2 regions of the Halobacillus sp. genome follow, and region 1 is predicted to be linked to the other one. Evidence: riboswitches for the same ligand, from Rfam matches in the RefSeq annotation. Region 1 holds a riboswitch; the other holds the start of a gene.
The links. Region 1 has a riboswitch for cobalamin ahead of WAM07_RS03215 (DUF4430 domain-containing protein). Riboswitches for the same ligand answer to the same signal wherever they lie in the genome.
Positions count from the first base shown of each region.

Region 2: it holds a riboswitch for cobalamin, as region 1 does, so the genes downstream of both, WAM07_RS08500 (ribonucleoside-diphosphate reductase subunit alpha) here and WAM07_RS03215 (DUF4430 domain-containing protein) in region 1, are expected to answer to the same signal.

Region 1 covers NZ_JBAPTY010000060.1:15,803-33,807, reverse strand. Annotated here, with positions in the region: gene WAM07_RS03220 (ECF transporter S component) at 435-977, opposite strand; gene WAM07_RS03215 (DUF4430 domain-containing protein) at 984-1,385, opposite strand; cobalamin riboswitch at 1,574-1,753, opposite strand; gene WAM07_RS03210 (ATP-binding protein) at 1,802-3,586, opposite strand; gene WAM07_RS03205 (response regulator transcription factor) at 3,586-4,302, opposite strand; gene ccsB (c-type cytochrome biogenesis protein CcsB) at 4,395-5,585, opposite strand; gene resB (cytochrome c biogenesis protein ResB) at 5,615-7,249, opposite strand; gene resA (thiol-disulfide oxidoreductase ResA) at 7,278-7,832, opposite strand; gene WAM07_RS03185 (pseudouridine synthase) at 7,886-8,614, opposite strand; gene WAM07_RS03180 (spore maturation protein) at 8,754-9,269, opposite strand; gene WAM07_RS03175 (nucleoside recognition domain-containing protein) at 9,266-9,856, opposite strand; gene WAM07_RS03170 (D-alanyl-D-alanine carboxypeptidase family protein) at 9,844-10,935, opposite strand; gene scpB (SMC-Scp complex subunit ScpB) at 11,456-12,037, opposite strand; gene WAM07_RS03160 (segregation/condensation protein A) at 12,028-12,783, opposite strand; gene WAM07_RS03155 (DUF309 domain-containing protein) at 12,929-13,396, shown strand; gene WAM07_RS03150 (GNAT family N-acetyltransferase) at 13,440-13,805, opposite strand; gene WAM07_RS03145 (site-2 protease family protein) at 14,079-14,531, opposite strand; gene WAM07_RS03140 (peptidylprolyl isomerase) at 14,552-14,986, opposite strand; gene lysA (diaminopimelate decarboxylase) at 14,993-16,297, opposite strand; gene WAM07_RS03130 (spore germination protein) at 16,411-17,856, opposite strand; gene spoVAE (stage V sporulation protein AE) at 17,911-18,005, opposite strand, start outside.
Region 2 covers NZ_JBAPTY010000185.1:11,087-15,424, reverse strand. Annotated here, with positions in the region: gene WAM07_RS08510 (alpha/beta fold hydrolase) at 1-500, shown strand, start outside; gene WAM07_RS08505 (class I SAM-dependent methyltransferase) at 887-1,573, opposite strand; cobalamin riboswitch at 1,832-2,005, shown strand; gene WAM07_RS08500 (ribonucleoside-diphosphate reductase subunit alpha) at 2,154-4,338, shown strand, end outside.

The DNA.
Region 1 (18,005 bases):
ATTATAGATAAGCTCCCGTTTGTTTAAGACTCAGTTTCGAGATATTAAAGCTAAGAGGACAGTCCTTCGGGGGATGATTTCGCTTTCCGGCCATGCACGACGCAACGTCGATCGACCCTACATCGTGTAGAGCCGCAGGAAAGTGTTCAAATGTGGAATCACCCCGAAAGACACGACCAGCATAAGCCGCCCATTAAAAGAATTGTGGTTTTTCAATACGTTGATGAGCGGCTTATGTCTCGAATGTCTGGGTGATGGAACAAGACGAGTTGTTTCCGTAGCCGCCCTCATCTATTGTTTGCAACGGCCCCAACTATCTCGAAACTGAGTCTTAGTAGCGTGAGCTTTACTGTAATTCACCCAGCAAGTGTAGCAGAGCTAATAAAATAAAAAGAAAAAACACAGGTACCAGGGGCCCCCGGCATTCTGTGTTTTTAAGAACGATAATTGGTTGTTCCAACATATGGTGTTTTTCCAGTTAATCCATTTCTCTTCTTATACCGTCTAAATAAGGTGCTTAAAACGGGAGAAAGAATTAAAATGAATATAACATTTGAAATAGCATGATTTATATCGTATGGCAATCCCGCCAAATAATAAGCCCAGAATGGCTGACCAATGGATCGCATTGTAAGGGAGATAACCACCCCGAAAAATATACCTGACAGAAACCCATATATGGTAAGGCCCCAGGTAGGAAATTCAGGTTTGAATTTTCCAATTATGCCGGCAAGCAAACCGATGATTGACCATGCAACTACCTGCCATATAGTCCAGTACCCCATGCCAAGCAGCATATTGGAAACAACAGTGGTTAAGAATGCCATCATAAGACCTGCAGCGGGACCCATCCAAAATCCTGTCAAAATGATGATGGCCGTAACCGGCTGTACATTAGGAACATGGCTTAAAGCAATTCTTCCTGCAACCGCTAATGAGGCAAGCATGGCAATTAGAGTAATTTTATAAATATTCATGTTTCATCATTCCCACGAATGATAATCAAATACAATCATATCGCCTTGCTTTACTTCATATTCGTTGGCTCCAACCTGGGCTTCCTCCCCATTAATTGTGTACATCCACGCCATTTTCTTTTCTTGATTTCCTGCTATTCCTTCAATACTATTTATATATCCTTCGCTTTGTTCTACTTCAAAATTGTCTTCCATCACCTTTAATAGGGTAGTGCCTTCCTCTACGGAAATTTCTTTATCAGCTAAGGTTTCCTCCCCATTATTTTTGGAGATCTCTACTTGGACACTGACTTCCTGTTTTTCTTCTTCTTGACCAGCATTAGCTTTCTCTTCGGTCTGGGTTCCGCACCCACTCAGAGTACCTGCCGTTAATAAGATCGCCAGCAATAAGGTATAAAGTTTGTTCATCTTGTTTCCATCCTCTCACTTTTTAATAATAGCTTTTTAGAAAGGACGAATGGACAACCTGCCACACTATGTATCCATCAAAAAAAGCTTGCCTTCGTTCAAAGGCAAGCTTAAGACAAACCAGATGGGTTAGTTAATCTATTTACATAGAACCGATCGGTTGTCTCAAACGCTCAATCCCCGAAGCTTTGAAACACTGGGATCAGGCAGGTCTACTGACTTGTGCGTCATCCTACTAAGGACCCTTCCCGTGCATTTGCACAGTGGAACTTCCTTTTCGTCTTCACATACAGTTGCGAGGACAGTCCCGGCCTTTAACCGGGTTCCCATTTTAAGCCCTTTCAGGCACCTGAATCCACTCAATATAAAGTTATTTTATCCATTACTAGATTAACTCACATTTCGACATTTAGCAACTAGCTATCTGGAGAATCTATCTTCTTTGGGATCCTGAAAGAAAAAGTGGTCCCCTCTTCTACCTTACTGTGCACACTGATCATTCCATTATGGGCTTCCACAATATTTTTAGCAATAGCCAGTCCCAGACCCGTTCCTTTTTTATGCTTAGATGCTTCTCTTTTTCTTGATTTGTCTGCCTTATAGAACCGTTCGAATACAAAAGGAAGATCATCTTCGGAAATTCCTTGACCAGAATCATGTACAGATGCCATCCATTCATGTCCTCCATCCTCAATAATTACGTTCACGGATCCATGTTCACTTGTATGTCGAATGGCATTATCAATAAGATTTGTAAAGACTTGCTCTATCCGATCAGCATCAAAATAAAGCCATTCTAGATTTGGATCTACATTTATGGTTAAGCTCACCTGGCGTTCCTTAGAAAGTCCTTGAAACTTCCGTTCGATCTTGTCCATATAAGGAGCTAATTCTACGGATTCCACATATAAATTTATATGACCCGCTTCCATTCGGGCTAAATCCAATAATTCATTGACCAGGCGACCAATTCGCAATGATTCATCGTGGATGATCTGGGCTAGTTCATTTTTATCTTCTTTACTCTCCGCAACATCATCTACTATTGCTTCACTGTACCCTTGAAGCATCGAAATAGGAGTTCGTAATTCATGGGAAACATTGGCAATAAAATCTTTGCGAAGTTTATCCAGTCTGCGCTCGTCTGTCATATCTCGTAAGACAGCAACCGCACCTCTAATAGTATCTTTATCGTATAATGGAGTCATAATAATGACCCAGGAGCGGCCTTGCAAAGATACTTCAGTCATCGCTTCCTGTTCTTTGGATATCACTTCATCAAATAGTTCATAAAGAGGAGCCGGCAAATTACTTGGATTCAATGTACCTTCTTCATCGTTCTCAAACTTGTCAGCTTCCAAATACTGCTGGGCTGGAGGGTTGGTAATGAGAACTTCTCCTTCACGATTGATGGTAATAACTCCATCTGCCATCGAGCGCAATATGCCTGAAAGCTGTTCTTTCTCCTGATTTAGGGCGTTAATATGAAATTTAAGCTGACGTCCCATGCGGTTGAAAGCCATAGCAAGCTCGCCTATTTCATCATGAGTTAAAATAGGAATCTTCGTGTTAAATTCCCCTTTAGCAAGTTCAAGGGCCCCTTCCCGCATCTTGATTAGGGGAGAAGTAATACGAGTAGATAAGAAAAAAGCAAAGATCGTAGTCAATATAATAGCAATCCCTGCTCCAAGGAAAATAATCTTGGTGGTCTGTTCAGAAGTTTCCTCTATCGTATCCAGAGATTGATAAACAAAAACGGCTCCATTTCTTTCCGTTAAAGGAGTTCCCACCACCATAACCTCTGTATCAAATTCCTTTATTTCTGTAACCTTTTTCACATCGCGTCCTTCACTTATGACTTTGGATAAATCGTTATCGGACGAGATCCAATTGTAAGTCATTTTAGGGAGCGCCTGTGATTCGCTATCACTTACAATGACTTCATCAGGTCCATAAGTGATCAACGCCCGGCTCGCAGGATTTTTAACAAGTGCCGTAGTAGAAAGAAGCAGGTTTCTATCTTCATACCTTTCAACTACCTCTGTAATTTTAGAAGCAGTCTGAAGTAATTGACTTTCCGCTTGTTGAATATGATAGTTCTGAAAAAATTCTAATAACAACACCGTTAGAATAAACAGGACAAAGCATACTAGGAATAATATAGTAAACCACAGTTTACCTACTACACTGCGCCAGAACATTATTCTCCACTTACCTCGAACTTATAGCCAATACCCCATACTGTAACGATCATACCCGCAGCATCAGAGGAAACTTTACTCAGCTTCTCTCTTAATCTCTTCACATGCGTATCCACGGTTCTGAGGTCACCAAAAAATTCATATTGCCAAACTTCTTTAAGAAGCTGTTCTCTATGAAAAACTTTGTCAGGTGACTGAGCCATGTAATTAAGGAGCTCATACTCCTTAGGAGTTAATGCTACTTCTTTTCCTTCGGCTGTTACACGGTGAGCATCATTATCGATGGTCATGTGCGGAAACACCAGGACATTTCTTGCAGAAGTATCCGTTTCCAAAAATTTAGTAGAGGAAGACCGGCGTAGCAGAGCTTTCACCCTTAAAACCACTTCCCTGGGACTAAATGGTTTCACAATATAATCATCAGTCCCCACTTCAAAGCCTTGCACACGATTTGCTTCTTCCCCTTTGGCCGTTAGCATAATGACTGGAGTTGCTTTCTTTTCCCGAAGCTCTTTACAAACTTCTATACCGTCCATCCCCGGGAGCATCAAGTCGAGCAGAATAACATCGTAATCCACATCGATTGCTTTTTTTAAAGCTTCGTCTCCATCTTCTGCTTCATCAATAATATAATTTTCTCTTTCTAAGTACATGCGGATCAAACGTCGAATACGATCTTCATCATCTACTACTAATATTCTGGCTTCTTGTTCCATAAGTCTAACCACCCTTAATTAATACTAATTATTACATTTCATAAATAAAAATGGCAGGGGGGTAAAAAACCCTTCCTGCCTTTAAGAATAAATCATGCATAGGAGTGAAGTCCAGAAATCACCAAATTTACCGCAATTAAGTTAAACATGATAATTCCAAAACCACCAACGGCAAGCCAGGCCGACCTCATTCCCTGCCAACCTCTTGAAAGCCGCAAGTGTAAATAGGCTGCATAGAAAAAGAAGGTGATCAAAGCCCACACTTCTTTAGGGTCCCATCCCCAGAAGCGATCCCATGCTTGCTGAGCCCAAATCATGGCAAAAATAAGAGCACCTAAAGTAAATACAGGGAAACCGATGGCGACGGCACGGTAGGAAACTTCATCGACCAGTTCTGGATTTACTCTTTTTCTAAGCATAGGCTGTAAAAATGCACCCACTCTTTTTCTCATCAAGAGTCTTGATACTCCATAGATTATGAGACCGCCAAGTAAGGATAGAATAAAGGTATTTAGCTTAACAGCTGCATCCTCCCCGCGCATCCATTCCGGCGCTTCAATCAGGGGATGCATAGCTTCCTCTGTAACTAAATCTCCATCTGCCGGTCCGATAAAGGCAGGCATCTGGTAAGTAATTTCCGTCTGCTGACCTTCAATTGGCGCTTGAAAAACTGTTTGATGATTCAAGGCGCTAAAGGTGGATGATAGAACGATGAAAGCAACCACAGCAGCTATTGTATAAATGACGAACTCGAGCCACGAGGTGTGCTTATTTGATTTGGACTGATCAATCTGGGAAATTAAGTAAATCAATCCCGCCACAAAGCTGACTGATAATATAGCCTGGCCAAGTGAAGCTGTCGTGACGTGAATATAGAGCCAGTGTGATTGCAAAGATGGTACTAATGGAGAAATTTCAGTCGGAAACATGCTCGCAAAAGCGATGATCAGTAAAGCGATTGGCAATGCAAAAAGACCAAGCAGATCCACTCTGTAAATAAAATACAGGACTATGAATGCAAATACGAGCATCATTCCAAAGAACGTAGTGTATTCAAATAAGTTACTAACTGGTGCATGGTGACTTGCAATCCACCTTGTTATGAAGTAACCCACTTGAGTTATAAAACCCAGTATAGTAATAGATATTCCTATATTCCCTGCAGTTCTGCTTTTCGCTCTCTTTTTATCCCGGATCGTTGCCCCAAAGAAAAAAGTTGCGATCAAATAAAGGAAAAAAGCAGCATATAGTAAATTTCCACTAATTGCACTTAAATCTCCCATTTTTTATCCTCCTCAAACACTAATAAATTCTATTCTTTCTTTTCATACTGATCCAGGGGCTCCTGAATGTGAGTTCCAGAAATTACTTTGTTTATCTCCTGCCTAAGAGCATACCAGTTCTTATTCGTGTGCCCGGCAATCCAGACTCCATTTTCTTTAGGCTGAAGCCAGATTCTCCGATGATTCCAATACATTCCCAGGATAACACCTAGCATAAAAATGGCACCACCTAACGCAATAATCGGAAGCGTATGGTCTTTCTTAACCGTAAGTCCTGTTACGTCACGGACGTCAAAATTGACAAGACCGATCTTATAGTCGTTTTCTCCACTAGCATCCACATTGGCACCGATTCCTAGAAAGCTAGTTTCTGCTTCTTGGGAATCAGGAGGATAAAGATTAAAGACGAAAGCAGGATTCTTTGGATATTTGGAGACAGATACAGGGGCTCCTTCCTGCATTTCATATTCAGGGAAATAATTATTTATCTCTACACGATAGCCGCTATCGAGAGTATATTCATTCTTAGGGTCGGACAAATCTACGGTAAACTCTCCATAATTTGTATCTTCATTTTCTTTGTCATGAATTTTAAAAGTCATTTCTTTAAACTCATTTAACTGATAACTGGCTTGATAAAGAGCAAAATCATCAAATTTGATCGGATGGTTCATTTTTGCCTGTGTATCTTTCAGTTCTGCTAATTCTGGTTCCTTACCAGGGATAATCTCATCCGTTCGTTCATATATGACTGCGTTAGTCTGAAACGTTTTCGGAATAGGTCCCCCTTGTTTCTGAATCGCTTCTTTAAACCGAGCATCCGTTTCATCGTCCTCATTATAAGTTTCCAGGATAAAGTCTTTGTTCTTTATATAATATTTGCCTTCCGTTCCTGGAATCATAGTAGTTTCACCTTCACGTACCCATATAAAATCGTCAATGTAAAATGCCGGGACAAACCGAAGCAGCGACCCTACTAAAAATATAATTAATCCTATATGGTTTACATATGGCCCCCAGCGGGCAAAGCGGTTTTTTTCAGCAAGGATGTGTCCATCCTGCTCATAAATTTTAAACCTGCGCTTTTTTAAATTCTTTTTGTAAAGCTCCAGGTCTACCTGATCTGCCTCTGTTACACCAAAAACACGTTGCTTTTTCATGAACAATTCATGACGCTTGGGCTTTTGTTTTTTTAATGTCTTATAAAGAGGAAAAAATCGGTCGATACTGGCAATTACAATTGAAATACCGATCATGGCAATTAACAACATATACCACCATGAACTAAATAAATTATGAAAACCAAGCTGGTAATAGATTTGTCCAAACAGCCCATACTGATCTCGATAGTGTGAAGCTGGATCTACGTTTGGAGGTATGTACATTTCCTGGGGGAGAATAGTACCTACTGCTGAAGCAATTAACGTAAGAACAATCAGCCACACGCCCACCTTCACAGAAGAAAAGAAATTCCAGATTTTGTCCACAATCGTGCGGTTATAAGTTTGAGACCGCCGGGCGCTGCCATCGTACCGCATGTTTAGAAGCTTTTTGTCTTCATTGCCATTGATATGCTGATTTCCTTCAATAGGTTTACCACACGCTTCACAAAGAACCGTGCCTTCAGGGTTCACATGGCCGCACTCACATGTTATTTCGTTCATATTAAAACCTCACAATATCAAGTAAACTCTACTCCTCAGGTACAATTTTCTGTAAGTGGCCTTCCAATTTACTTAAAGTAAGTGGGCCAATTACTTTCTCTACAATTTCACCATCAGAGTTGATGAATAATGTCGCAGGCAGATTGCTAACGTTATATAAATCCATAACCTGACCATTTTTATCTTGTAAAACCGGAAAACTTAAATTATATTGGTCTATAAAATTCTGTACGACTAATTCAGTGGAATCGAGGTTAACCGCAAGAATTTCCACCCCTTTTTCTTTAAATTCGGGATATAATTCTTCCATATAAGGCATTTCATCCTTACAGGGGCCACAATACGTTGCCCAGAAATTGACCATAACTCCTTTACCTTTTAAATCATCTAAGGCCATTGTCTCCCCATCACTTCCGAATTTTTGCAATTGAAAGTTAGGAGCTTGTTCTCCTTGAGCAATAACGGACTTCTCTTCTTTTGCATTAGAAATAAGAGCAAATATAACCAATCCAGCCATTACCGCAAGAATAACCGTACGAAAAACAAGCCTTTTTCTTTTTTTCTTTAGTGTCTGTTCCTTCATATCATTCACTCCCAACTCATTATAACATTGATTGGAAACGGAAAATTTGAACGTTATTCAACATTTTTTTCTGCAAGCTGGCGAAGCTGCTTAACTTCATGAGGTTTTAATGGACGAGAGTCTCCAGCGTTCATTCCATGTAAATCAAGCGTGCCGTATCTCTCACGCTTAAGTTTGTCGACAGGATAGCCAAGAGCTTCGAACATCCGGCGAACTTGACGATTTTTTCCTTCATGAAGTATAACCTGGATAATCGCACTGTTTTTTTTCGGATCAGAAGAATTAATCTTGGCGTGCACAGCCTTTAAGTACTCTCCATCAATATTAATTCCCTTTTTTAATTGCTGCAGCTGTTCACGTGAAGGAATCCCTTTTGTTTTCGCAATATATACTTTATCAACTTCATGCTTTGGATGCATAAGAAGGTTGGCGAATTCGCCGTCATTTGTTAAAAGAAGCAAGCCGGAGGTATCATAATCAAGCCTGCCGATTGGAAAGATCCTCTCATCCACTTCTGGCAGATAATCCGTAACAACTTTACGGCCTTTATCATCGCTTACACTTGAAATCACGCCACGCGGTTTATAGAGCAAGTAATAAACAGGTGCCTCTTTCACGATCGGTACCCCTTCTACCTCAACATCATCATTCGAGCTCACTTTTGTTCCAAGTTCTTTAACTACTTCACCATTAACTTTAACCTTACCATCTATAATCATTTGTTCTGCTTTTCTACGAGAAGCTACACCTGCATGGGCGATCACTTTCTGCAGTCTTTCCATTTCAGCCATCCCTGGTCACCAACCTTTTCACTCTTTAATCTATACACAACAGGAAGCCACGCTGAGGTACTCCAGCGCGGCTTGTCAGCTCCTTAACATTATACACATTATAGCCATATTTGCACAAAAAGTCATCCTATCAACTAAATAGGATGACTACAACTATTACAGAAGCTATTATACCAACCAGATCGGCCAATAGTCCAACCTTTAAAGCATCTCCCATTTTTTTAATTCCTACAGCTCCAAAATATACCGTAATGATATATAATGTCGTATCCGTGCTCCCCTGCATGACTGAGGCCAGGTATCCGATAAATGAATCCGGGCCGTATGTTCGAATGAGCTCGGTGGTCATGCTTAAAGCGGCTGTACCCGAAATAGGACGAATAAATGCCAAAGGGAGGATTTCTTCAGGAAACCCTACAGCCCTTGTGACAGGTTCAAAGAGGTGTAAAATAGCTCCCATAGCTCCGGAAGCTTGAAAAATAGCGATTGACACCATCATGCCTAATAAAAAGGGAAGTAAAGTAATAGCAATTTGAATCCCTTCTTTACTGCCTTCTACAAATACTTCATAAGCAGGGACATTTTTTAAGGTTGCTGTAACAAGTACGATTAATATAATCCCCGGGATTAACCATATGCTGATCATGGTCTCCTCAACCTTTTTCTACGATAATAGAAATACCGATCAATTATCAGAGCAGCACAGGTCGAAATGATAGTGGCCAGAATAGTGGCACCTACAATGCTGGTTGGATCATCTGAACCGTACTTCATGCGAATGGCAATAACAGTGGTAGGAATTAATGTAAGAGAAGATGTGTTTATAGCTAGTAATGTAATCATGGACCGGCTGGCTTCTTGAGAGTTCGACAACCTCTTAAGTTCATTCATTGCTTTCAGCCCCATAGGGGTGGCTGCATTGCCCAGACCGAACATGTTAGCTGTCATATTTGAAAGAATGTAACCAAGAGCTGGATCGTTTTCAGGAATATCAGGAAAAATTTTTCTTACAAAGGGTCTGAATATTTTAGCCAATCCGTTCAACAGTCCTGCCTCTTCCGCGATTTTCATGAGTCCCAGCCAAAAAATAAGAACTCCGGCAAGGCTCAGCGCGATCATTACAGCTTCGTCCAGGGTAGAAAAAATCGCTTTGTTCACAGCCTCCATCGTTCCATTGAAGGCTGCATAAACAATTCCTATAATAGCTAACAGGGCCCAGATTAAGTTGACCACGGCACCACCCCCGTGATCTTACCAAGAAAGCTTTTCATTCCGGATATCAGGGAACGTTTTGGCCTTTCATGCCATACAGAGGCTTGTACGAGCGGAATTTCTCCCGCCTTAAATTGACGCATACCCGCCATATTTTCCTGCTCTACTCCATTATATCGATAGAATGTTGCTTTTACGTTTTCCTTTTCTGCGGCAGTTAGAGGAAAGTAAATATCACGTGGTAAGTAATAGCTCTGCCCATTTGTCTCAACGGTCCCCTCGGATTGAAGTTTGACCGACTCAAAGTTTTTAAATCCCCATTCAAACATACGTTGATGATCATTCCAATCATCTGGTGCATTTAAAGTAACAGCAATTAATTCCATGCCTTCTTTCTCGGCACTGCTCACCAGGGTACGGCCTGCTTTCTTTGTGTATCCAGTTTTCCCTCCATTTGCAGGTGCATAGTATTTAGTCAATAATTTATTTTTGTTCATCCAGGCATAGTCTCTGTTTTCAGACCGAAAAGATTCGCTTCCGGTAATTTCTCTAAACGTTTCATTTTTCATGGAGTAAGCCATTAATAAGGCAAGGTCATAAGCACTTGATAAGTGCTTCTCCCCGTCCAAGCCGTGAGGATTCTCAAAGTTGCTGTTATTCATACCGAGCCACAGAGCCTTCTCATTCATCATTTGTGTGAAACCTTCCACACTTCCGCCTACATGCTCAGCAATCGCCACAGCTGAGTCGTTCCCGGAACGCAGCATTAAACCATAGACTAAATCCTTAAGAGGTATCTTCTCATTCTCGGTTAAATAAATCGAAGAACCTTCTGTATGTACCGCTCTACTGCTCACTTTTACTTTTTCTTCCATCTTCCCTGATTCAATTGCTATAATAGCAGTCATGATTTTAGTCGTACTAGCGATCAGGGACGCCTCATAAGCATCTTTTTCGTATAAAACGCGGCCTGACTCAGAATCTAGTAATACCGCATGCTCAGCAGAAACGGATAAGTTTGGATTTGCCTGGACTGGTTTAATTATAAGAAGTGATATAACCATTGCTAACCATAAAGAAGATAATATACACTTTTTCACCGGGGGACCTCCCTGTTTTCGTCATTTGATTTACCTTATGCTTTCCGGTACAAGCTTATGAGTACTGCCTCCTGTTACTAATAATCAATCTTCCTAAGCTAGTGGACTGAACAAGGAGTTTTCTTTCCCTTTTTTTACGATGGTTTTGTTAAAGTTATTGCTGATTTTTCATAAGAGGCTTACTACACAATGGGCCGGATTGTGTAAGACTCGATTTCGAGATAAATCGGGTCCGTTACGATATTAGGAGGGTGCTGGCAGGGGAATTTATCCATACGTTTAGGCAAGGTTATTAAAAAATCTTTTTAAGCATGAATAACTACTTTTAATTATTTTCATGCGATAGTTGAATAAATATAGGCATTTTATATTTACGAGACTGAACCTATAAAAATGCGGCTTCATCTCTATGGAATTTAGAGCTGAAACCGCTTAGGTACGCATAATTATTTTAAACTGTTTACTCAACAGCCAAAGGCAGCTTAATATAGATCTGCCTCTTTTCTCATAAATTAATATTCTACTCATCTGTTGCAGTAAAATTACCAAAGAAAAGGTCTGCTTCTTCCTCTAAATTTTCTGCTTCCTTAAGTTCTGAAAGCGGCGGTAGCTCACTTAATGAGGTAAGCCCGAAATATATTAAGAAATCCTTCGTCGTACCAAAGAGTACAGGACGGCCTATAGCTTCTTTTCTTCCTTTTTCTTCAATTAACCCTCTGGTAACAAGGGTCTGCACTGCTCGATCACTTTTTACCCCTCTAAGATCATCAATTTCTATCCTGGTAATAGGCTGCTGATAAGCAACAATAGCAAGTGTTTCAAGAGCGGCCTGGGAGAGGCGAGTATTCCCCGGCGAATCTATCAGCCGCTTATAATAAGAGGCATGTTCAGGTTTAGTGGTCAGATGCAGAACCCCATGGGAGTCCATGATAGTAATGCCTCTGTGAGCACTCTGGTAATCCTGTTTTAGATCTTCTAATATATCATTTAACTCTTTTTGGCTTATTTCGAGAAGGGTACCTATTTTTTTGTGGGTTAAGCCTTCATCACCGGCGGCGAACAATAGCCCTTCTACGATGGCTTTGTATTCTTCTAACTCCATGGGGCATCCTCCATTTTAAATACAATTAATTCTTCAAAGTGCTGCTGCTGCACACAAACGATGTCATTACTTTTCATCAATTCCAAGATCGCCATGAAGGTAACGACTATGTGCGGGCGGGATCGTTTTTTAAATAACTGATAAAAGGAGGTTCCACCTTCTTGCAAATCAACTTGAGTCAAAATTTCTTCCATTCTCATTTGAATTGGGACTTCATCCCTTTTTATTTTGGTTTCTTGAACTTGTTCATTTGCATTGCTTCTGGAAAGCATTTTACTCATAGCATGAATCATATCATAGATAGACGCCTCCCCTGGCTTAATAGCAGGGGCCTCTCCTTGAACTTCTTCCTGGCGCATAGGAGGGCGGGTGTATATTCTATTTGCTTCAACTTCTTTTTCTTTTAACCCTTCAGCTGCCTGTTTATATTTACGGTATTCAATCAGCTTTCTCATAAGATCTTCACGAGGATCTTCTTCTAAGCCTTCGTCATCTACTTCCTCAAGGGTTGGATTAGGCAGTAGCATTTGACTCTTTATGGCAAGCAGCGAAGCAGCCATAACTAAGTATTCACTCGCAAGGTCTAACTCCAATTCTCTCATCGTATGAATATAATTCATATACTGATCGGTTATTTTAGAAACTGGGATATCATAGATATCGATTTCGTAACGATTCACTAGATGCAAAAGAAGATCCAGCGGTCCTTCAAATCCATCTACTTTAACTTGATAGCTTTTAGTCATCGTATTCTTCCTTTGTTATTATCAATTGCCGATTATCATCGTATCAAAAAATGTTAAGTAAGTGAATTGTACACTACGGCTTGTGGTTCTGTTCATTGGTCGTTTACAATAATTATTGAAGTGAAAATTTGCGGAGGTATCCTGTATGTACCCTGAGAAGTATATAGAGTTTTTAGCTCATTTTCATGGAACGAGAGATTATTTTGAATGCCATGAAGTGCTGGAAGAACATTGGAAATTAGTTGAACCCAAGAACCGCCTCTCTGTTTGGGTTTTACTCATACAAATTGCCGTTTGTCTATACCATTACCGAAGGGGTAATCTTCGAGGAGCACTTACCCTTATAAATAGATGCTTAGAAAAGCTTGAACCTAACTTTTATCATATCGAAAATGTAGGTATCTCTTTTTCTTTATTATCCAATAAATTAGAAGAAATGAAAACACAAATCGAGAAAGGTTATTCTTACAAGAGTATGAACCTTCCTATTAAAGATGAAAAGTTGATGGAAGAGGTTCAAATCTTATGCACAAAATGGAATGTAGCTTATGGAAGCCCGAGTAATTTACAAAATAACTATTTAATTCACAAACATAAATTAAGAAAAAAATAAAAGTGACCACAAATAAAGGAGATGTCTATGGACATCTCCTTTCCTATACTTGTGAAGAAGGTCTTTGTGTTTCACACTTTACCACAAATGACTCCGTAGCTTCATCTGCACAAATTTCGTACTGACTGCCGAAATTCTCTTGAATACGTCGGATCATTTGTCTGCCAATACCTGAGTTTCTGTGGGATGGGTTTACAGATACATGCTGAATTACCACTTTCCGACCTTCCACTCGAATTCCAATGGTCCCAAGAATATCTTCTTCTTTCCATAAGAATAAATTCCAATTTTCATTCGTCTCATATTCTTTTATGATTCCTTGAAGCATTTTCAGATCTGATACCTCAGGCATAAAGGACAAGAGACCCATTGCAATCTTTTCAAATGATTTTTTATATCGAATTAACATAGTTACCCCTCAATTATGAAAATAACTTTTCTTAATCTATTCTTTAGAACGGCGACGCTAATCCTATAAAGCTGCAAGAGTTTTCTCACCAGCAATAGCTACTGCACAATTCCAAACCAGTAGTAGATGCCCCAGGCAAATCCTAGTACAAGCAAAAAAATAAACAGTGTCCAATTCTTCTTTCTCATTCAGCTTCCCCCGGAGTGTTTGGTTTCACATACAAAATATAGAATAACAAATTCACTTGAAGATGCAACCCTTTGTAACAACCCTCTAAGACTTGGCCGACCTAAAGTATTGAAAGAAACGGTAACCATCTGATTTTATACCTTTGATATAAAAGGGAAAGCTATTCGTTATGGCAAGATATCCGTTGAACAAGCAGAAATAAAAGAATACTTCCGGCTGCTCTGTCACTGGACGCAGAAAAAGAAGAGAAGCCACCACTCCGTTTAACAGAGGGCCACCCATACTTATCCAGGCTTTCTCTTTAAACGAAAAAGATGGAGTCTTCTCATTAATTGAGTGCCCGCCGTTAAAGAAAAATAAACGAATATACACTTGCAATTTTCCAACACGGAATTTGTATATCAGCCTGCCTGCTCCTATTATAATATAGGATTTTTCAGCACGAAAAATCATGGCGAACAGTACATGACCCATCTCATGTATAAATAGACCAAGTGGAGCTATTAAGAAGAGCAGGAGAAAAACATTGAGAACCATGAATGTCTTCCTTTATTCGATTACTTGTCTTCGACTCTAACCTTGTGCATTACATCACCAGGACGAACACGGTCTACTGTATCGACACCTTCAATCACCTGTCCAAATACTGTATGACGTCCATCTAAGTGCGGTTGTGGAGAGTGGCAGACAAAGAATTGACTTCCTCCTGTATCTTTACCCGCATGAGCCATGGATAGAGTACCTCTCTTATGTTTATGAGGATTACCTTCTGTTTCACATTTGATCGTATATCCAGGGCCTCCCGTTCCATTTCCATTAGGATCTCCGCCTTGTATAACGAAATCGGGAATTACACGGTGGAAGGTCAATCCATCGTAAAATTCACTATTCGCAAGTTTTTCAAAGTTTTCTACCGTTCCAGGAGCTGCCTCATCATATAATTCTATTAGCATTTTTTCTCCATTTTCAAATTCAATTGTTGCTTGTTTCATATCTTTCTACCCCTCTCTGTGCAAATAAGATAAATCTAACCTTGTCATTTCCTGATAACTTTCTCTTCGGACAACCAACTGATGATTGCCATTCTCAACAAAAACAACAGCTGGCTTTTGAAAGCGATTGTAATTGTTTGCCATAGAATAACCATACGCTCCCGTACTAAAAACTGCAAGTAAATCCTTATGTTCGACTTTCGGAAGGTCAGTCTCCCAAATCAGCATATCTCCTGATTCACAGCATTTTCCAGCAATGGCATATTCTTGATGACTTTGTTCCTTCATTTTATTAGCTAAAACAGCTTCGTACTTAGCTTGATAAAGTGCTGGACGGATATTGTCTGTCATTCCTCCATCCACGGAAACATAAGTTCTAATTCCAGGCACATCTTTAATAGATCCAACTGTATATAAAGTAATTCCAGCTTCCCCTACAATTGCCCTGCCTGGTTCTATCCAAATTTCAGGAATAGGATAATTGTAACGGTCAGAAAGCTCCTTTACTTCCTTTATTAAGGAGTGTGCATATTGGTCCAGATCTAACGGACGGTCTTCTTCTGTATATTGAATACCAAATCCTCCCCCTAAATTTAAGACGGAAGCTTGATAGTCATACTTTTCAGACCAATCATTCAGAGCTGAAAAAAGTTTACGGGCCGCCATTTCAAATCCACTTGTTTCAAATATTTGCGAACCAATGTGGCAGTGGAGCCCCTTCATGTTTATTCGACTTGCTTCACTAACTTTTAGAAAGGCTTCTTCTGCTTGTCCACTGGACAAATCAAACCCAAATTTTGAATCCTCCTGACCAGTCAGGATGTAATCATGGGTATGGGCTTCTATTCCTGGAGTTACACGAAGCAGAACGTCCATTTCCTTTTGCTGTTCTTGTAGAATAGCATGCAGCAGTTCAATTTCATAGAAGTTATCAACCACGATACAGCCTATATGATTCTCAACCGCCATTTCCAGTTCCTGAATACTTTTATTATTTCCATGCATGTGAATCTTTTCAGCAGGAAAGCCAGACTCCAGAGCCGTATGAAGTTCTCCTTCTGATACCACATCAAGACTTAATCCTTCTTGATGAGCCACTTCAAGCATAGCGATTGATGAAAACGCCTTACTCGCATAAGCTACCTGTGCAGGTATGTCATAATCCTGAAAGGTGCTTACAAATGCCCTGGCATTTGATCGTATTTTACCCACGTCATATACATATAATGGAGTTCCATACTGATCGGCTAAGTCTTTGGCCGGAATGCCGCCGATCAGCAGCGCTCCTCGCTGATCTGTTTCGTAATTCATAAAAAACCACCGCCTTTTGTAGCTCTTAAAAAGAAAATGCTCCTTCATAAAAGGAACATCTCTCAAGTTGATTTATTTTAATTTATCACATTGATAAAGAACCGGCAATATAATTAAGACCTTTGCCTCTGATTATTCTGGGGATGAACAATGCTCGGTCTTACTTTCAATGAAGGCATAGACATCCGTAAAACAATCTGAAGAGCTGCTTTAGCGTTAAATGGAAGGAACGGCCAGAGGTAAGGCGTGTTTAGAGATTTAGTATGAGCAAGTATAACAATGTACAGAGTCATACCAATCATAAATCCTTTTATACCAAATATAGCGACAAATATGACAAGCAGGACGCGGGACATTTTATTCGCGACAGAAAGCTCGTAGCTGGGAGTAGCGTATGAGCCTATAGCACTGACAGCGACATATAAAATCACTTCGGGTACAAACATCCCGACATCAATAGCAATTTGTCCTATTAATACGGCAGCAATTAAACCCATTGCCGTGGATAAAGGCGTAGGCGTATGGATGGCTGCAATTCTGAGCATCTCGAGTCCTAAATCCGCTAATAAAATTTGTATGATTACTGGCATCGTACTTTCTTCATTAGGCCCAATAAATGATAGCTGCTCAGGTAATAAGTCCGGCTGCATAACAAATAGCATCCAAAGAGGGAGCAAAAATACAGAAGCAAATATTCCAAAAAAACGAACCCACCTTACGAACGTGCCTACAGCCGGTGATTGGCGGAATTCTTCTGCGTGCTGGACATGATGAAAATAAGTAGTTGGAGTAATGATCATGCTCGGGGACGTATCCACCATAATTACGACATGCCCTTCAAATAAGTGAGCGGCTGTAACATCTGGTCTTTCCGAGTATCTTACGAGCGGAAAAGGGTTCCACCCTTGATGAACGAGAAATTCTTCAAGCGTTTTGTCAGCCATGGATAGCCCATCAATCTTAATATTTTTTATTTCCTTCTTAATGAGCTTCACAAGTCCCGGGTCTGCTACATCCTGAATATACGACAAGCAGATATCTGTTTTTGAACGCTCTCCTACTTGCATAATTTCATGCCTCAAACGTTCGTCACGAATTCGCCTTCTAGTTAGTGCGGTATTTTCAATAATATTCTCTGTATAACCATCCCTCGACCCGCGAATAACTTTCTCCGTGTCGGGTTCCTCTGGTGTTCTTCCAGGATACGATCGAACATCTACGATGAAAGCTTCTGTTTCGCCTTGTACGAAGATTACAATTAATCCTGATAATAATTGAGTTATACATTTTTCAATTGAAGAAACCACTTCAACTTGCTGGTGTGGGATCTCATCTTTGATATGCTGAAAAACCGAGCGCTTCTCTCTGTCACTTTCAAATTCATTCATTTCAAACAGCTGTCTCATCAGTTCCACAATAATAGGCGTTTCACATAATCCGGTAACGTAGTAAAGATTAATTTCATGGTTTAGCAGGTATAACGTTCGGAAACCTATATCAAATGATTGATCGACACCCACTCGTTCATTCATTACTTTACGATTTTGTTCTAGTTTCATTACAATTGGTGTTTTACCCGGCTCGCTCAAAGATGTCACCTCCCTAATTAATTTCTATCCTTTCGGTTTAAAAATGACAGCTACGATAAAACCGAATAATATAGCTGAGGCTATACCTGCTGAGGTTAACTCAAAAATCCCAATAGCTA
Region 2 (4,338 bases), on a different contig from region 1:
TCCACCGATTAAAAGAACGTCATGGTATTCAGCAGATCAATCTTGTTGGCCATTCTATGGGAGGATTGGCAGCCACTAACTTTTTGCTACATTATCAGAAAGACCAATATCCCGCAGTGCAAAAATTAGCTGTAATTGCCAGCCCTTATAAAGGAATTAATAAAGAAGGTTACTTTGAGGTGCATTCAGGGCCGGCTGCTAACGATCTAAAACCGGATTCTGAAGCTTTGAATTCGATGTTACGTAGAAAGGAATTCTTTCCTGAAGGTGTAGATACACTCGTCATAGCTGGCGTTATCAATCCAGCAGAAGAGGAGAGCGAGCATTGGGACGGACTTGTACATGCTTCAAGTGTAAGATCGATGAAGTCAATTGTACCCTTTGGCAGTTACAGAGAAGAAATTGTATTTGGCAAATCCGCCACCCATTCTGGTTTGCATGAGCATCCCGAGGTAGATCGGTTACTTGGAGAGTTTCTTTGGGAAAAGCCAAACAAATAGAAAAAGAGACCAGCCTGAGAAAGCCGGTCTCTTTTCTTTATTTCCGATGAAAAATTTCAAAAAAATCTAGAAATGCTTGAAATATTGCTACGGATTGGAAGGTAATCAAGCTTAACGCCGTCAATGAAAAGAACCCGATAAATAAATACCGCATAGAAAATATTGCATGGACCCAGACCACCGCAATCCCTCCTCATTGAATCACTATATGAATCGTTGTTCCTTATCATACTCCTTTTAACGAAATTTTCAATCTCTTTTTTTTGTCGTAATTACCACCACATACTAATTCCGCGATTCTGTTTAGGGTAAAAAACAGAATCGCGGGCTTAGTGTTGTATTTTTTATGATCAGAGCCTAGTCCGCGATTTTATGATTGTACTAACTTAATTTTGCTTCTCAAAAATAAAAATCCACATAAATGTAAGGGCCTGCTTTAAATCTTCATCCAGATGTGCGATTTGATTCTCATCAACCCCGCGTTTGTACACCCCTTGACCTCCCGTATATTTCCACCCAGTTTCTTCAGCCAGTTTAGCAAGCTCCCATGGCATCATCGTGTTGCAAATTACTTTTTCACCATATACTCTTGGATAGCTATTCATCCTCGGCATGGCCGTTGGTCCCAGTATTCCAATACAAAGCTTGCCTCCCGGACGTAAGATCCTTTTCATTTCCTCAAGTCCCTGATGAGGAACTTCAATCCACTCCAGAGAATTAATAGCCATGATGCCATCGTAGCTTTCTGCAGCGAAAGGCAGCTTCGTCAAATCTCCCTGCGTAAAGTTTAGTCCTTCTGTTTGTAATCGTTTCGCTGCTCGTTCAATCATATCTTTAGAAAGATCTACTCCCGTGACCTTGTACCCTTCCTTATACAATTTATAAGAGCCATATCCATCTCCACAGCCCAAATCAGCAACAGTGTTACCCGTGGGAAGGTGATTTTTCAGTAAAGGTATAATCGTTTTACGGCTTCCCTCCTCCCACATCGTCTGACTACGCTGATTCCAAAACTCCGCCCGCTCATCCCATTGTTTAGCGGCTTCCTGGTGCCAATTAAATGTTCGTTCCATATTTTCGAATCCCCCTGTTTATCTATTTCCTTTATTATTGTATAGTTCACCATAGAGTGTTCATTACCTTTATTATAATAAAGCAATTGATTTTTGGAAAATTTTTTGAGATGAAAAAGAGCGTCCTGGAAGCTTCCTCGTGGAATAATATGGGTTTTGAAGAGGGAGTTTACTATCAAATCATTTGCACATTCCTTTTATCTTGGTTATGATACAAACACAATATAAGCTAATAAAATTACTACAAAACACTATATATAGTATTTGCGAATCAAAGATGCCATCAGGCTTAATAGGGAATCCGGAGAAAGCCGGAACTGCCCCCGCAACTGTTAGCGTTCGCGAAATGGATCATCCACTGTGCCCAGGTACGGGAAGGACCATAGTAGAATCGAACGTAAGTCAGGAGACCTGTCTTTATTCGCTGAAGTTTCAACTTCTTCGGGGATTGAGAAGATGAAGCGATAGAATGAGGTCTTCATATGGTTTATTTGCCTCGTTCTATGGTTTCATCCGCTCAATAAGTGAGCGGATTTTTTTATGTCTGAAATTACTTAGGAATAAAAAGGAGTACGAATACATGAGCGTTCAATCTATGCAAACAGAATGGGAGCAGAAGCTAGTTGACATTCAAAAAGAATTTCCCCAGTTGGATGTGGGACGAATCCTGAAAAAAGTTCCGGGCCTTGGACTAGGTCAGATGAGTGATGAAGAGAAATCCAAAGCGTTAATACTTGAGTGTTTGGCTGAAATGGACGAGTCAGCTCCTGATTGGACCTTTGCCGCGAGCAGCATTCACTTGGAACAAATGTACAAAAATTCCGCTTACAACCGCAGGGAGGAGAGCGCCTATAAAGGATTTTATTCATTAATCGAGATTTTAACGAATGAAGAAGTCTATTCAAAATCCTTACTTGCTGATTATTCCAAAGAGGAAATAAATCAACTTGAAGCTATCCTTGCCCCTGAACGTGATCGCTTATTTACTTATATTGGTCTTAAAACTTTAAGCGATCGATACTTAGCACGTTCCAAGTCCAAAGACATATATGAACTTCCGCAAGAACGGTTTATGATCATTTCGATGGTAATCATGGCTCAGGAGAAAAAGTCAGTACGGATGGGACTTATAAAAGAAGCCTATTGGGCTTTAAGTCATCTATACATGACCGTCGCTACCCCTACTCTAGCTAACGCAGGAAAAAGATATGGCCAGTTAAGTTCTTGTTTTATAGAAACGGTAGACGACAGTCTTCAGTCCATTTATGACAGCAATACAGACATAGCGAATTTGAGTAAACACGGCGGAGGAATTGGCGTTTATCTCGGCAAAATCAGAAGCCGTGGAAGTGACATTCGAGGATTTAAAGGGGTTTCTTCAGGCGTTATACCTTGGATGAAGCAGTTGAATAATACGGCAGTCAGTGTAGATCAGCTCGGGCAGCGTCAAGGAGCGATAGCCGTGTATCTGGATATATGGCATAAGGACATTTTCCCTTTTCTTGACAGCCGTTTGAACAACGGTGACGAACGTCAGCGCACCCATGATTTATTTACCGGCGTATCAATACCAGATGTGTTTATGGAAGCTGTAGAAAATCGTGAAGACTGGTATTTATTCGATCCTCATGAAGTTCGTGACGTTATGGGCTTTTCATTGGAAGATGCTTATGATGAAGAGCGCGGCAGAGGAACCTTCCGCGATAGATACGAAGCATGTGTAAATCATCCGGAACTATCGAAAGAAAAAGTAGCTGCCATAGACGTTATGAAAAGGATTATGGTAGGACAGCTAGAAACAGGCACACCTTACATGTTCTACCGCGATGAAGTAAACCGAATGAATCCGAACCGTCACGCAGGGATGATCTATTGCAGCAACCTATGTACCGAAATTACTCAGAACCAGAGCCCAACCCTTCAGGAAGAACAATATTTAGAAGAAGGAAAAATTATAACGGTTAAAAATCCGGGGGATTTTGTAGTATGTAATCTCTCTAGTGTTAATCTCGGCCGCGCCGTACCTGAAGGGGTTTTAAAGCGTCTAGTATCCATTCAGGTAAGAATGCTGGATAACGTGATTGATGAAAATACCATCCCGGTTCTGCAGGCTCAAATGACAAATCAGTCTTACCGAGGCATTGGTCTTGGCACCTTTGGCTGGGCCCACTTGCTTGCTCAAAAGAAAATAGCATGGGAATCTGAACAAGCCTTGAAGTATGCGGAAGAAGTGTACCAGGCAATTGCCTATTACACCATTGAAGCCAGCAGCGAATTAGCAGCCGAGAAAGGGAGTTATCCCTTATTTGAAGGATCTGACTGGTCTACAGGAGAATTCTTTGTTAAACGGGCGTTTGATCAAAATGAGGATTGGAACTGGAATGCCTTAAAAGATAAGGTTCAGAGAGATGGAATACGGAATGGATATTTAATGGCCGTCGCTCCTAATTCCAGTACTTCTCTGATTGCCGGAAGTACAGCGAGCATCGATCCAATCTTTAAACGTTTTTATTCAGAAGAAAAGAAGGATTATAAAATCCCGGTAACAGCCCCGGATCTCAGCCCGGAAACGTTCTGGTATTATAAATCGGCTTACGATATAGACCAGCATACAAGCATACAGCAAAATGCCGTACGGCAAAAATATATTGATCAATCCATTTCATTTAACTTATATGTTCGAAATTCTATACATGCTAAAGAACTATTAGATCTGCATATCCACGCGTGGAAATCAGGTTTAAAAACCACCTATTACACGAGAT